Regions from separate parts of the Hansschlegelia sp. KR7-227 genome, predicted to be linked through region 2. Evidence: predicted binding sites of a transcription regulator. Region 2 holds the regulator's gene; the other holds the start of a gene.

Region 1 (7,441 bases), on a different contig from region 2:
CTTGCGCCATTCGTGGCGGACGAGGCCGGGGCTCGGCATCAGGTCGAGCATGGCGTGCACCTGGGCGCGCGTGGGGGTGCGGCCAGTGACGCGGCAGTCGCTTGGAAAGCCGCGTTCATATTGCGGCCACAGGCCGTGCACGACGAAGCCGTGCGCCTTACCGGCGCCGCACTGTCGTTCGTCGCCGCGGCGCTGCCCTGTGGTGGCGCAATAGGTCGGCGACCAGGACAGCGATAGGACGTAGAAATCGAATTCGCCCGGCCGGTCGCCGCCCTGCGCGGCGGCGGGGCCGGGGGAGGCCATCAGCGCGAGGCCGAGCAGCGCCGCGCCGAGACCCTTCACGGACGGGCCATCTTGCAGTCCGGCGCGAAGGCGTAGTGGCGGTCGAGGCCGGTGACGCACCAGTCGAAGCCGGGTCCGACGCTGCCGGGCGCCATGCCCTCCGCGATCACCCAGTAGATTTGGCGGCGGCGCCCGTCCGTCGTCACCGTGTGCGCGGAGCAGAAGCGGCGGGGAATGAACTCGCCGCCCCAGGAGGCGTAGCCGAGCTCAGTCGGCCGCGTGAAGGCGGTGAGCTCGAGCGACGAGCCCCAATATTCCCGCTCGCGGCGAGCGAAATAGCCCGCGATCGTGCCGTGCACGCGTGGATCGGCGCAGGAGGGCAGCCGGCCGGAATAGCCGCGGTTGAGCGCCGAACCCTGCCCGTGGGTCGCGACGACCTGGGCGCGGGTCCCCCGGTAGTCCGCGGCCTCCGCCGCGCCGGACGCCGCCAGTCCAAGCCCTGCCGCGACGGCGCAGGCGATCCGACCGATCGTGATTCGACCGAGACTCATGGCGAACGCTCCGCTGTGCGTGGGTTGCGGCGACAATCGATCGGTCGGCTCTCCAAATCAAGCGCGCTTCGCGGACATGGTTGAAAGCCTCCCGGCCGAGAGCGCCTCGCGGACCAGACACGGCAGGCGCCTGCGTCTTGGGATCGCCGCACGGGGGCGATAGCGTCTCCGGTCCCGACGATCGCTTCGTCCGACCCAGGAGTTCATCCGAGAATGCAGCGTTTCGATACGGCGCGCGAGGCGGCGCTCGCCTTGCGGCCGGACCGGCCGGTCTACGCGTTCCGTCCCGCGACGCTCGAAAGCGACGCCAAAGCCTTCCTCTCCGCCTTCCGCGGAACGACCGCCTACGCCGTCAAGACCAATGGCGAGCCAATGGTTTTGAAGACGCTGGTCGCCGCCGGGGTCGACGCCTTCGACGTCGCGAGCCCGGCGGAGTTCGCGGCGGCCCGCGCGGCGTCGGCCAGCGCCCGGCAGTTCTACATGCACCCGGTCAAGGCGCAGTCCGACATCCGGTTGGCGTTGGAGACCTACGGCATTCGCGCGCTCGCGCTCGATCATGAGGACGAGGTGGCGAAGATCCTCAGGATCGTGCGCGCTCAGGATCTGGACCCCGAGGACGTGACTCTGTTCGTCCGCCTCGCCACCAAGGGGCACGCCGCTTACGAGCTGTCGAAGAAATTCGGAGCGACGCCCTCGGCCGCCGTGGAGCTGCTCCAGCGGATCGACCGCGTCGGCTTCCGCTCAGGCCTCGCGTTCCATGTCGGCAGCCAGGTCGAGGACCTCTCCACCTATGAGCGCGGCGTCGCCTCGGCGGCGTGGGTGCGGGGCCGCTCAGGCGTGGAGCTCGCGGCCCTCGACATCGGCGGCGGCTTTCCCGCCGCCTACGGCCGCGACCCGAAACGGCCGGGTCCGCCGACGCCCGAAGTCGGGGAGCTCGTGTCCCGCGTGCAGACCGAGGTCGACGAATGGGGGCTCGGCGACCTGCCGCTGATCGCGGAGCCCGGCCGGGTGATCGTGGCGCGCTCGCTCTCCGTCATCGTCCGGGTGATGCTCAAGAAGGGCCAGCGGCTCTACATCAATGACGGCATCTGGAGCTCGCTGTCGGACGCCTGGACCGGAAAGATCACGCTGCCGGCGACGCTCATTCCCGACCCCGCCCGCCGGCGGGCGACGCGGACGTCGGAGCCGAAGCTCACGCCCTTCCGCGTGTACGGCGCGACCTGCGACAGCGTCGACGTGCTGTCCCGGCCGTTCTGGCTGCCGGACACGGTCGACACCGGCGACTGGATCGAGATCGGCCATATCGGCGCCTACAGCCTGGCGCTGCGCACCCGCTTCAACGGCTTTTATCCCGACGAGTTCGTGGAGGTCGCGACGCCGTTCGAAACCGTGGAGGGGCTCGAAGGCTTCGCCGCGACAGAGCCGCGGCGCGGCATGGCCTGAAGCGCCTACCGCTCGCCGCGGAACACGATCGGGAACTTGGCCTTGTCGCCGACCCCGTCGCATTCCTCCTTGGATCGGTATTCGATCATGCGGAACGCCGCGCCGACCCATTCCCAGATCCCGTAGGTTCCGCAGTCGCCGGCGCCGCGGCCCTTGTCGAAGGCCGTGAGCTGCTTGGTTTCCGGGTCGTATTCCGCGTTGGCGAGCGTGTCGACGCCGGTCCAGCCGATCGATTCCACGAAGTTTGCGAACAGCAGCGGTTCGAACCGGTTGGCGGCCTTGGAGGGGTCCTCGACGAACATCGCGAAGTCGGCGTTGTAGGATCCCGAGGCGCACACGATCGCCCAGAGCGTGCGCCCGCCTCCGAGCTCGGCGGCGAAGGATTGTTCGGCGAGGAACGAAGGGTCGCCCTCGTTCTGGTCCCAGACGGGGCAATCGCGCTCGATCATCGTCTTGCGCAAGGGCTCGGGCGCCGCGTCGCGCGAGACGTCGCGGATGCGGCCGGCGCGGGCGGCCGGGGTCTGTCCTCCGATCAGGGCGCTGAGCGCGTCCTGACGATCTGCGCGACCCTGACGCATGTCGATGAAGCTGACCGCCGGCCCAAAACCCGCGATCGGCAGAGCGGAGGACACCTGCTCGCCGCCTTCGCCGGTGACCATGACGTCGAGCGTCCTGCCCCGCCGCAGGAACGGCAACAGTCGCTTCGTCGCGGCGTCCGACAGGCGGATGTCGACCGACCGGGCGTCGCTCCCCGGGCCGCTCGACAGGTCCGATCCCGACGCGAGCCGCACGGGCGGCCCGCCGTCGAGCGTGATCGCGAGACGGGGGCGGGGCGCCGCGCTCGCGGGCGCCAAAAGCGTCACGATAAGGCGCGCCACGGCGTCCTTCGCCGCCTCCCTCATGACCGTGACGCGCACGGCGTCCGCCCCGGAGGCGGGGGCCTCGGTGAAGATCCGGCAGTCCGACTGACTCTCCGGCTGAGCGCAGGACGCCGTCCATTTTTCGAACGTCACGTCGGTCGCCACGGCAGGCGCCGCGCCGCCGAACGTCGCAGCAGCGATCCAGCTCGCGATCAGGAGAACTCGTCGTCGCATCGCGGCTCCTGCGGGTGGTGGCGAGGACTACCTACAGCGTCATCTCGTTTATTTCGAGGTCCCACGGTCACGGAAACGTGATCGCACGTTCGGCATATGGAAGCCGGGCCGCGCGTTCGCATTCGTGTGAACTAGACTGCGCCTGAGGGAGGGGCTTCACGGGCGGGGCGTGGTTCAGCGTCTTCGCCGCCACCCAAGGAGACCACAATGAGAAAACTTTACGCCATCGCGCTGTCGGCGGCCGTCGGCTTGGTCGGGCTGTCGGAAGGCGTCGCGCCCGCAGCGGCGGCGTCGGCCGCGAAGCCGGCGTCCGTCGAGCAGGTGCGCGCCAGCGCGCTTCGGAGCCTGAGCGCCGGCGACGTCCAGACCGTCGGCCACCGCGGCTATCGCCATCGCGGATCGCGCGGACATCGCCGCGGCTTCCACAGCCAGGGCCCGTTCAGCGGCCGCTACTATGGCGGCGGGCGACGCTATTACCGTGGACGGCGTCACTACGGCCATCGTTACTATGGCGGTCGACGGTATTATGGCCGCCGCTACGGCTACCGTCGGCCTTACTACGGTCCGCGATACTACCACCGCCGGCACTATCGCCCGGGAATCTACTTCGGCATCTACTGACCACGGCGGCCGGATCGGCCGCCCCAGAGCAACCGATCGGCGCGGCGGCCTGTGGGCGGCCGCGCCGATCGCGTATCGGACGCCCTCGTGAATGTGCCGCCGCGGCGCCAATCGCTTCACCACGATGTGCGCTTTCGTGATCGCCCATGTGGGATTTGTTGCAACGAGTGCACGTTTCGTTTGTTGAGAAGGGGAGCGGATGAACGGGAGCCCGACGCGGCTCCCCTTTGCGCGAGGAGTTCGAAATGAACCGTATGTTCGTCATAGCCTTGTCGACCGCCGTCGGCGTGGTCGGAATGACCGAGGGCATGTCGCCTGCCTCCGCGGCCGAAGCGGCGTCGAAGCCCTCGAGCCTGGACCAGGTGCGGGACGGCGCGATGGCTGCGCTCGCCTCCGGCGACGTTGAGCAGGTGGGCAAGCGCGGCCGGGGCAAATACCGTGGCCGCGGATCGTATGGCGGCGGCCGCCACTATGGCCGCCGCGGCTGGAGCGGCGGGCGTCGTTACGGCAACCGACGCTATTATGGCCGGCGCTACTATGGCGGTCGCCGCTACCGTCACGGCCGCAATTACGGCGGCGCGGTCGCCGCAGGCGTGGCTGGACTCGTGATCGGTTCAGCGATCGCAAGCTCGGCGCGCCCCGGCTACCGGACGCGCGAGTGGTGCGCCCAGCGCTATCGCACCTACAATCCCCGGACCGGCACCTATGTCCCGTCGCCCGGCCGGATCGCCTATTGCCCCTGACGGTTCGCGACGCCCTGTCGCGACCGACCTTCGAACCCCGGCCTCAGCGCCGGGGTTTTTCGTTCTCGGCCCGCCAGGAACCTCCGGCTGGCGCGAACGTTCTTCAACGACGAACGAATGAAGAACGAAGGACGGGACATGACCGACAAGAGCACGCCTGAAAGCCGCACGGACGCCCGTCGCGCCGCAGACCCCGACGCCCCCAATCCTGGCGAAGCCGCGCGTCACGTCGATCCCAATCCGAAAACCGCGCCGGACCCCGAGAGCAACGCCGAGAAGGACCCGTCCGACTGGGTCTCCGGCGGCGAGCCCATGACGGGCGCGCAGGCGTCCTACCTGAAGACCCTGTCGGAAGAGACAGGCAGCGCCGCCTACACGCCGGACCTGACAAAGGCGGAGGCGTCGACCCTGATCGACGAGCTGAAGAACGCGCGCAACGAAAAGCGCTGATCTCAAGCCCTTCTATAGGCTCAGGATGCGGGCTGGGGGCGCGCGTCTGCGCCGTCCTTGGCCAGCCGGTCGAGATGAGCGCGGATATGGGCGGCCTCGGCAGGGCTGGTCGCGAGTCCGATCGCCCGGTCGAACGCCTCCCGGGCCTCGCGCGTGCGTCCAAGCTCGAGATAGAGCGCCCCCCGCGCTCCGTGGAAATAGAAATAGTTCGACAGACGCTCGCCGAGCGGATCGATGAGCGCGAGCGCGGCTTCCGGCCCGTGCAGCTTCGATAGGGCGACGGCCCGGTTCAGCGTCACCACGGGCGAGGGGGCCAAGCGCTCCAGCGCGCCGTAAAGGGCGTTGATCTCGGCCCAGTCGGTGTCGGCGAACCGCGCCGCGCGGGCGTGCATCGCGGCGATCGCGGCCTGCACGAGATAAGGTCCGGGTCGGCGGTGGCGCATGGCCTTGTCAATGAGCGCAAGCCCTTCCGCGATCATCGGGCGGCTCCAGAGCGAACGGTCCTGATCTTCGAGCAGGACGATCGCGCCCGAGGCGTCGAAGCGCGCGGCCGCGCGCGCGTGCTGGAGCAGCATGAGCGCGGCGAGGCCCATGACCTCCGGCTCTGCGGGGAAGAGCGTGATCAGGAGGCGCGCAAGCCGGATCGCCTCCTCGCAGAGCGGGGCGCGCATCGCCGTGTCGTCCCCGCTCGCGGAATAGCCCTCGTTGAACACGAGATAGACCATCGCGACGACGGTGGAGAGGCGCTCGGCGCGCTCGACGGGGCCCGGCGCCTCGAACGGCGCGTCGCCCGCGCCGATCCGGGCCTTCGCGCGCGTGATGCGCTGCTCCATCGCCGCCTCGGACACGAGGAACGCGCGCGCGATCTGCTTCACCGTCAGCCCCGAGACGATCCGGAGCGCCAGCGCGATCTGCTGGGTCGACGGCAGGTCCCTGTGGCAGCAGACGAACAGCAGGCGCAGGATGTCGTCGCGGTAGTCGGCCTGGTCGAGCCGTTCGGCGATGTCGGCCTCGGCGTCGCCCAAATCGGAGAGCTGGTCTTCGTCCGGCAGCTCCGTCTGCTTCGCCCGTCGGCGCAGCGCGTCGAGCGCGACATTGCGGCCCACGAAGATCAGCCAAGCCGCCGGGTCGCGGGGAGGGCCGTTGGCAGGCCAGGTCTTGAGCGCCCGCAGGCAGGCCTCCTGGAACGCTTCCTCCGCCGCGTCGAGATCGCGGAAATACCGCAGCAGCGCCGCCACCGCCTGGGGGCGGGCGGAGACCAGCGCCTTGTCGATCCAGGCGATGTCGGTCATGGCGCGAGGCTCACCGGGTCGTAATAGCCGACGGGGCGGATCTCGTAGGAGCCGCCGGGATTGGCGGCGCCGAGCTCGCGCGCGGCCGCAAGCGCCTCGTCGAGCGAGGCGACATCGAGGATGTAAAAGCCGAGCAACTGCTCCTTGGTCTCCGCGAAGGGACCGTCGAGCACCAGCGGCGGGTCGACATCCTTGCGCAGCGTCGTCGCGGTCGTGGTCGGCAGCAGCCTGAGGCTCGGGCCGAGCTTGCCCTGCGCCGCGAGCTTCTCCTTCACCACCATGATCTTCGCCATGACGGCCTCGTCCTCGGCCTTGGACCAGGCGCCGACGACGGCTTCGGAGTGGTAGCAAAGTATGGCGTACAGCATGGCGATCCGTTGCTCCCTTCGCATCAAGGACGGGCGACTATGCCCGTCGCCGACCGCGCGGCCAAAAAAAGACAAGACGGCCGCCGCCTGAATCTGGCTGGATCGCCGTGCGGGACGCCGCGTTCTCCGCGCCTCGCGGGCGAGACCGGGCCGTCGGACGGGCGCGGTCGTTGACGCCCCGCCCGACACGGGCCATTCCTCCCTTCCCGGCGCCCCGCTCCGACGAAGGCCGCACCCCCTCGGGACCCATGCTCAAGCGCTTCTTCGCCTATTACCGGCCGCACCGCGGTCTGTTCCTGCTGGATTTCGGCTGCGCCGTGCTGTCCGGGCTGCTCGAGCTCGGCTTCCCCATGGCGGTGAAGCTGTTCGTCGACGAACTGCTGCCGAGCCAGGACTGGACGCTGGTGATCCTCGCCTCGATCGCCCTCGTCGCGATCTATGTCGCGAACACCGGGCTGATGGTGGTGGTCACCTATTGGGGGCACATGCTCGGGATCAACATCGAGACCGAGATGCGCCGCAAGGCGTTCGACCATCTGCAGAAGCTCTCCTTCGGCTTCTTCGACAACCAGAAGACCGGCCATCTCGTCGGCCGGC
Region 2 (7,441 bases):
CGGCGTGATCGTGACCGCGACCGCGCGCGTCACGGGCCCGACCGGCGTCGAGATGGAGGCGCTGACCGCGGTCTCGGTCGCCTGCCTCACGGTCTACGACATGACCAAAGCCGTCGATCGCGCCATGCGGATCGAGGGCGTGCGGCTTCTGGCCAAGTCTGGCGGACGGTCCGGCGACTTCCGGGTCGAGGAGGCCTCGTGAGCGGGCTTCTGCCCGTGGCCGAGGCGCGCGCCCGCATTCTCTCCGGCGTCGCGCGGCTCCCCTCCGAGCGCGTCGCGTTGCGCGAGGCGCTCGGGCGCACGCTTGCGAACCCCTTATCCGCGCTCCGGACCCAGCCGCCCTGGGACTGCTCCGCGATGGACGGCTACGCGGTCCGCGCATCCGACGTCGGCCGCGCCCCCGCCCGGCTGACCGTGATCGGCGAGGCCGCCGCCGGCCGCGCCTTCGGCGGGCGCGTCGGTCCCGGCGAGGCCGTCAGGATCTTCACCGGAGCTCCGGTTCCCGACGGCGCCGACGCGATCCTGCTTCAGGAGGACGCCGAGCGCGACGGCGCGGTCGTGACGGCGCAGGAGGCGGCCGTCCTCGGCCGCCACATCCGCCGCGCCGGGATCGACTTTGCCACCGGGCAGGAGCTCCTGCCCGCCGGCCGAAGGCTCGGGGCGCGCGATCTCGCGCTCGCCGCGGCGCTGGGCCACCCTGCCGTCGACGTGGGCCGCCGCCCCCGCGTCGCGATCCTCGCGACCGGCGACGAACTGGTCATGCCCGGAGAAAGAGCGGGACCGGACCAGATCATTGCGTCGAACAGCTTTGCGATCGCCGCCGTCGTCGAAGGCGAAGGCGGCGTCGCCGTCGATCTGGGGATCGCGCCCGACGACCGCGCCGCCATCCGCGCGGCGATCGACCGCGCGATCGAAGAGAAGGTGGATGTTCTGGTGACGCTCGGCGGCGCCTCGGTCGGCGACCACGACCTGGTGCAGCCTGCGCTCGCAGAGGCCGGCGTCGCGCTGGATTTCTGGAAGATCGCCATGCGGCCGGGCAAGCCTATGATGGCGGGTCGGCGCGGTGACATGCTCGCGCTCGGGCTGCCGGGCAATCCAGTCTCGGCGATCGTCTGCTCGCTGCTGTTTCTCGTCCCCGCGCTCCGTCGCATGGCCGGCCGCGAGGACGTCGAACCGGCCAAGACGTTCGCCAGGCTTGGACGGGACATGGCGCAGAACGACCGGCGTGAAGACTATATGCGCGCGGCGCTCACCTTTGATTCGGACGGCGTCGCCGTCGCGACCGCTTTCGACCGCCAGGATTCGTCGATGCTGCGCGCCCTCTCGGACGCCGAGTGCCTGCTCGTGAGGCCGGCCCACGCGCCGGCCGCGGACGCCGGAACTCCTTGCGAAATCATGATGTTACACCATCCGTTCTGATCGTCGGACGATCGAACGACGCTCGTGGAGGAGAACCTCCCGGGATGGTAACGCGGCCTTAACGCTTGCGGAACACACCTAGAACAGCTACGAATCTGTTCATGATTTGTTTTGTCACGGCGCGGAGCCGCCCATGTTGACCCGCAAGCAGTACGACCTTCTCCGCTACATTCACGAGCGGCTGAAGGAGACCGGCGTTCCCCCCTCGTTCGAGGAGATGAAGGACGCGCTGGGGCTGCAGTCGAAGTCGGGCGTGCACCGTCTGATCATGGCGCTTGAGGAGCGCGGCTTCATCCGACGGCTGCCGAACCGAGCCCGGGCGATCGAGGTGGTCCGCCTTCCGGAAGCGGCCGCGCCGCCCGTGACGCGGCCGACGGGGCGCTTCACGCCGAGCGTGATCGAGGGCAATCTGGGCCGCAGGCGGCCTGCCGCCGACGAGCCGGACGACAGCTCCGCGCGCATGGTCGCGATCCCCGTTATGGGCCGGATCGCCGCGGGCGTGCCGATCGAGGCGATCCAGACCAAGAGCGACACGATCTCGGTCTCTCCGGATATGCTCTCCAACGGCGAGCATTTCGCGCTCGAAGTGCGCGGCGACTCGATGATCGAGGCCGGCATCCTCGACGGCGACCTCGTGCTGATCCGCCGGCAGGAGTCCGCCGACACCGGCGACATCGTAGTCGCGCTCGTCGACCATGAGGAGGCGACGCTGAAGCGGCTGCGCAAGCGCGGCGCCTCGATCGCGCTCGAGGCCGCGAACCCGGCCTATGAGACGCGCATATTCGGCCCGGACCGTGTGGCGATCCAGGGGCGGCTGGTCGGGCTCATCCGGCGCTATTGATCCTCGCCCGGCGGCGGCTCCTCGTCAGGCGAAGTCGGATCGACGACGGTCGGTCGGTCGACTGTGGCCGGGGCGCGCGCTCTTGGCGCGAAGACGAGTTTCAGCGCGTCGTCGGGCGGCGGCGCGGTGGCCAGGGCGCTCCCCCTGTGCCAAGGGCGGGACCCGGCGGGGTTTCGGGCCGAGCGCCCGATGAACCGCGGGCCGTCGCGCATCAGCGCCAGCGATCCGGTCGCGGCGAGCGCGGCGCGGTCGATCACCGCCGCGGCGTCCCGGCAGGCGTCGGGCGCGTCGAGACGCGTGACCACCAACGTGGCGCGACGGCAGTCTTCGTCGAAGGCCCGGGCATCCCAGACCAGCGCAGCCCATCCGCCGGCGAACAGCGGCGCGACGCAGCCGTAGGCGTCGCAGCGCACGACGGTCGTGGTCTGGCCGACGACCTTCGCGCCCGACCCGAATGATCCTTCGGCTGACGCCCCCGCGGCCGAAGGCGAGGACTGCGCACCGCGGCCGCCCGGCTGAGATGGCCGCTCGGTGGGTCGGCCCGCCTTCACGGGCGACGCCGCGTCGGCGGCGAGCCACACCTTGGCGGCGAAGCTCCAGGACCGGGTCCCCACGAGCGCCAGCGCGCCGTCAGGGCCCCTGGCCGCCATCTCGCGGCCCGAGGCGTCGATCACCACATCCGGCCGCGACGGGACCGCGGCAAGCGCCAGCGCCGCCGCGAGCATGGGAACGGCGCCCCATCTCAACCGCGTCCGCCACAGACATGCCCAGCAGATCCCGAGCGCAAACAGGGCGAGCGCCGGCTCGTCGAAGGCCGGCACATTGCGCTCGGATCCCGGCCATGACGCCACCATCTCCGCGATCGCGAGCACGCCCCTCAGGCCGAGACCCATGGCCTGCCACCACAGGCCGTCCAGACCCAGCGGGGCGAAGAACAGCCCGCCCACGACCGACGGCATCACGAGGACGCTGAGCAACGGCGTCGCCAGCGCGTTGCCGGCGAGCGCGTAAGGCGTCGTGCGGTGGAAGTGATAGGCGGCGAACGGCGCGGTCGCCATCCCCGCGACCAGGGTCGTCATCACCGCGATCGCGGCTGCGGCTAGCGCCCAGCGCCACGCGCGTCCGAGGCCCGAGGCCGGCGGCGGAGGTCGCGCGCCGTCGCTCCTCCGCTCGAACCAGGCGATTAGGGCCGCGACCGCCGCGAACGACATCTGGAAGCTCGGTCCCAGCGCCGCCTCGGGCAACCAGGCCATGACGAGCAGCGCCGCAAGGGCCAGGTTTCGGGGCGACATCGCCGGCCGGCCGAGGATCACGGCTGCGAACACGATCGCGATCATGATGTAGGAGCGCTGGGTCGCCACCTCGGCTCCGGAGAGCGCGAGGTAGAACGTCGCGCCCGCGAGCGCCACGATGGCGGCGACGCTCTTCACCGGCCATCGAAGCGCTGCGGTCGACGACAGCGCCAGGCCGGCGCGCGCGAGCCAGAACAGCGTGCCCGCGACGAGCGCCATGTGCAGACCGGAGATCGACAGGATGTGGCTGAGGCCGGCCGCCCGCAGGTCGTCCTCGATCTTCTGTGGGATCGGTCCCTCGACCCCGGTCACGAGGGCCGCCGCCACCGTGCCTTCCGGGCCGCCGACCGACCGCGTGACGCGCTCGGTCAGGCTCATCCTCAAGCGTTCGAGGGCCGCCGAGAGCCGATCGGCGACGCCGAGATCGGACGCTGGCCCGAGATTGCGCAGATTTGTCGGCTCGCTTCCCGTGGCCCCGATCCCCTCGAAAAAGGCGACGCGGGCGAAGTCGTACCCGCCGGGGCGGACCGGCCCTTGCGGAGGTCGCCAATAGGCGGAAAGCGCCAGCCGATCACCGGCGGCGACCGCGGGCTCCTTGCCGAGCGTGACCCGCGTCTTTCGCGGACGATCGGCCGGCGCGAGCGTCCCCAGGCTTTCAAGGACGAGCGTCACGCGCCGACGATCGTTCGCTCGTGGTTCGATCGCGACCACGCGACCCACGGCGTCCGCCCTCATCGCCCGCGGCAGGACGGGAGCTTCCGCCCGCAAAGTCGACAATTTGGCGGCTAGAAATCCCGAGGCGGCGAACGCGACCGCCAACGCGAGCCACAGCGCGACGAACCGCCGGCGAAGCAGCGCCGCGATCCCGCCGCCCGCAAGCCAGACCGCGAACGAGGCCGTCAGCGTGGGTTCATGCGCCGCGGCGAAGTAGACCAGGACGCCGGTCCCGAAGGCGACGGGCATCCAGAGCGCGGGGCGCCCGAGATCGGCTTCCTCCGCAAAACGCGCCGCAAGCCAGTCGGCGGCTCCTGCGGCGATCGTCCCCCGACGTGCGTCCCCGACGTCGCGCACGCCCGGCAGGACAGCCGTTCTCGTCTGTCCCTGAGCCCGCCGCGTGTCTCGCGCCATGCCCGTCTTTCCCCCGGTCGCGCGACCATGCTACACGGTCGCGCCGTCGCGCACAGGCGTTCGCCGCCGCCGCGGATCCACGCATCGTTCAAGGCCCGCGCATCGTGACCGAAACCGTCGTCACCCGCTTCGCGCCGTCGCCGACCGGCTTTCTGCATATTGGCGGCGCGCGCACGGCGCTCTTCAACTGGCTGTTCGCGAAGTCCCAGGGCGGCAAGATGCTGCTCCGGATCGAGGACACCGACCGGGCCCGGTCGACCGACGCCGCGATCGCCGCCATTCTCGACGGGCTCACCTGGCTCGGTCTCGACTGGGACGGCGACCCGGTGTTCCAGTTCGCCCGCGCCGACCGCCATCGCGAGGCCGTGGACGCCATGCTGAGGGATGGCCGCGCCTACCGGTGCTACGCGTCGGCCCAAGAGCTCGAGGAAATGCGCGCGACCGCCCAGGCCGAGGGTCGCCCGCCGCGCTATGACGGCCGCTGGCGCGACCGCCCGGCCTCCGACGCTCCCGCGGACCGCGCGCCCGCCATCCGCCTCAAGGCGCCGCAGACCGGCGAGACGGTGATCGAGGACCTGGTCCAGGGCCGCGTCGTCATTCCCAACAAGGATCTGGACGATCTCGTCCTGCTGCGGTCGGACGGCACCCCGACCTACATGTTGGCCGTCGTCGTCGATGACCACGACATGGGCGTCACCCATATCGTTCGCGGGGTCGACCACCTCACCAACGCGGCGCGGCAGACGCAGATCTACGAGGCGCTTGGCTGGTCCGTGCCGAAGATGGCGCATATTCCGCTCATCCATGGTCCGGACGGAGCGAAGCTGTCGAAGCGGCATGGCGCGCTCGGCGTAGAGGCCTATCGCGAGATGGGGCTCCTGCCGGCGGCGCTTCGGAACTACCTCGCCAGGCTCGGCTGGAGCCACGGCGACGACGAGATCTTCTCGACCGAACAGGCGATCGCGTGGTTCGCTATCGGCGACGTCGGACGCTCCGCCGCCCGTTTCGACCAGGCCAAGCTCCAGAACCTGAACGGCCACTATGTCCGGTCGACTCCAGACGATGAATTGCTGGCGGCGCTGAAGAAGGCGATGCCGTATCTGCCCGGCGGCGCCGAGGCCGCCGCGAAACTTGACGCCAACGGACGCTGGGACGCGCTCGCCCGCGCCCTTCCCGGCTTGAAGGAACGCGCGAAAACGCTGGTCGAACTGCTGGACGGTGCTCGCTTCCTGCTCGACGAGCGACCGCTCGCCGTCGAGCCTGCCGCGCAGGACCTGCTCACGCCCGACGCGCGCGGCCTTCTCGCCACGTTGGCGACGCGGCTGGGTGCGCTTGAGGTCTGGACCGCCGCGGATGCGGAAGCCGTCGTCCGGCAGGTCGCGGAGGAGGCCAGCGTCAAGCTCGGCGCGGTCGCGCAGCCTCTGCGGGCTGCTCTGACCGGCCGAAAGACCTCCCCCGGCATCTTCGACGTGCTCGAAGCTCTCGGCCGCGAGGAAAGCCTCGGCCGCATCCGAGATCAGGCGGCGACCTCCCGCGCGGCTTGATGGCGCGGCCCCTCGCCGAAGGCATTTGACAGCGCTAAATCGCACTGCAACAAAAGTTGCAGCAGTCAGGCTCCAACCGGCTCGCGGCTCCGCCGTTCCCCATGGCTAGCCCCGCGGACCCCGGAGGTCGGAGCACGGCCCGTCCAGCGAAAGGTATCGGCGATGAACGCGACGAGCAGCACGCTGAAAAAGGACGACGCCCCGGCCGAAGCGGGTCGGCTTTCGGTGAATGGCGTCGATCTCGACCTGCCGATGCGCCACGGCTCGATCGGCCCCTCCGTGATCGACGTGCAGAGCCTTTATAAGGCGACGGGCCTGTTCACCTACGACCCCGGCTTCACCTCCACCGCGAGCTGCGAATCGAAGATCACCTATATCGACGGCGACGAAGGGGTGCTGCTCTACCGCGGCTATCCCATCGACGAGCTCGCCGAGAACGGCGACTTTCTGGAGACCTGCTATCTCTTGCTCTTCGGCGACCTGCCGACGGCGGCGCAGAAGTCGGAGTTCGACCGTCAGGTCACGCGCCACACCATGGTGCACGAACAGATGTCGCGCTTCTATTCCGGCTTCCGTCGCGACGCCCATCCGATGGCGGTGATGTGCGGCGTGGTGGGCGCTTTGTCGGCGTTCTACCACGACTCGACCGACATCAACGATCCCGAGCAGCGCCTGATCGCCTCGATCCGGATGGTGGCGAAGACGCCCACTTTGGCCGCCATGGCCTTCAAGTACTCGCTCGGCCAGCCCTTCATCTACCCTCAGAACGCGCTCGATTTCTCGGCGAACTTCCTGAACATGTGCTTCGCCGTGCCGTGCGAGGAGTACAAGGTGAACCCGGTGCTGGCGCGCGCCATGGACCGGATCTTCATCCTGCACGCCGACCACGAGCAGAACGCCTCGACCTCGACGGTGCGCCTCGCCGGCTCCTCCGGCGCCAACCCGTTCGCCTGCATCGCGGCCGGCATCGCCTGCCTCTGGGGCCCGGCGCATGGCGGCGCCAACGAAGCCGCGCTCAAGATGCTGGGCGAGATCGGCACGCCGGACAACGTCCAGAAATACGTCGCGAAGGCCAAGGACAAGAACGATCCGTTCCGCCTGATGGGCTTCGGCCACCGCGTTTACAAGAACTACGATCCGCGCGCCAAGATCATGCAGAAGACCTGCCACGAGGTCCTGGGCGAGCTCGGCATCAAGGATGACCCGCTGCTCGACGT

What was found. The regulator LexA, encoded in region 2, represses DNA repair genes until DNA is damaged. The targets are predictions, from matches to a motif close to TGTTCNNNNTGTGTTCNG.
Region 1: the regulator LexA is predicted to act here: its motif matches at 4,844-4,861, upstream of ACO2RJ_RS15470 (DUF3072 domain-containing protein).

What each region holds. Positions count from the first base shown of each region.
Region 1 covers NZ_JBMSEA010000002.1:1,848-9,288, reverse strand. Annotated here, with positions in the region: gene ACO2RJ_RS15500 (ribonuclease T2 family protein) at 1-303, opposite strand, end outside; gene ACO2RJ_RS15495 (hypothetical protein) at 339-833, opposite strand; gene ACO2RJ_RS15490 (ornithine decarboxylase) at 1,047-2,276, shown strand; gene ACO2RJ_RS15485 (DUF1176 domain-containing protein) at 2,282-3,370, opposite strand; gene ACO2RJ_RS15480 (BA14K family protein) at 3,578-3,991, shown strand; gene ACO2RJ_RS15475 (BA14K family protein) at 4,237-4,734, shown strand; gene ACO2RJ_RS15470 (DUF3072 domain-containing protein) at 4,873-5,184, shown strand; gene ACO2RJ_RS15465 (RNA polymerase sigma factor) at 5,205-6,476, opposite strand; gene ACO2RJ_RS15460 (YciI family protein) at 6,473-6,844, opposite strand; gene ACO2RJ_RS15455 (ABC transporter ATP-binding protein) at 7,093-7,441, shown strand, end outside.
Region 2 covers NZ_JBMSEA010000001.1:1,366,945-1,374,385, forward strand. Annotated here, with positions in the region: gene moaC (cyclic pyranopterin monophosphate synthase MoaC) at 1-202, shown strand, start outside; gene glp (gephyrin-like molybdotransferase Glp) at 199-1,419, shown strand; gene lexA (transcriptional repressor LexA) at 1,553-2,260, shown strand; gene ACO2RJ_RS06440 (ComEC/Rec2 family competence protein) at 2,254-4,680, opposite strand; gene gltX (glutamate--tRNA ligase) at 4,785-6,224, shown strand; gene gltA (citrate synthase) at 6,387-7,441, shown strand, end outside.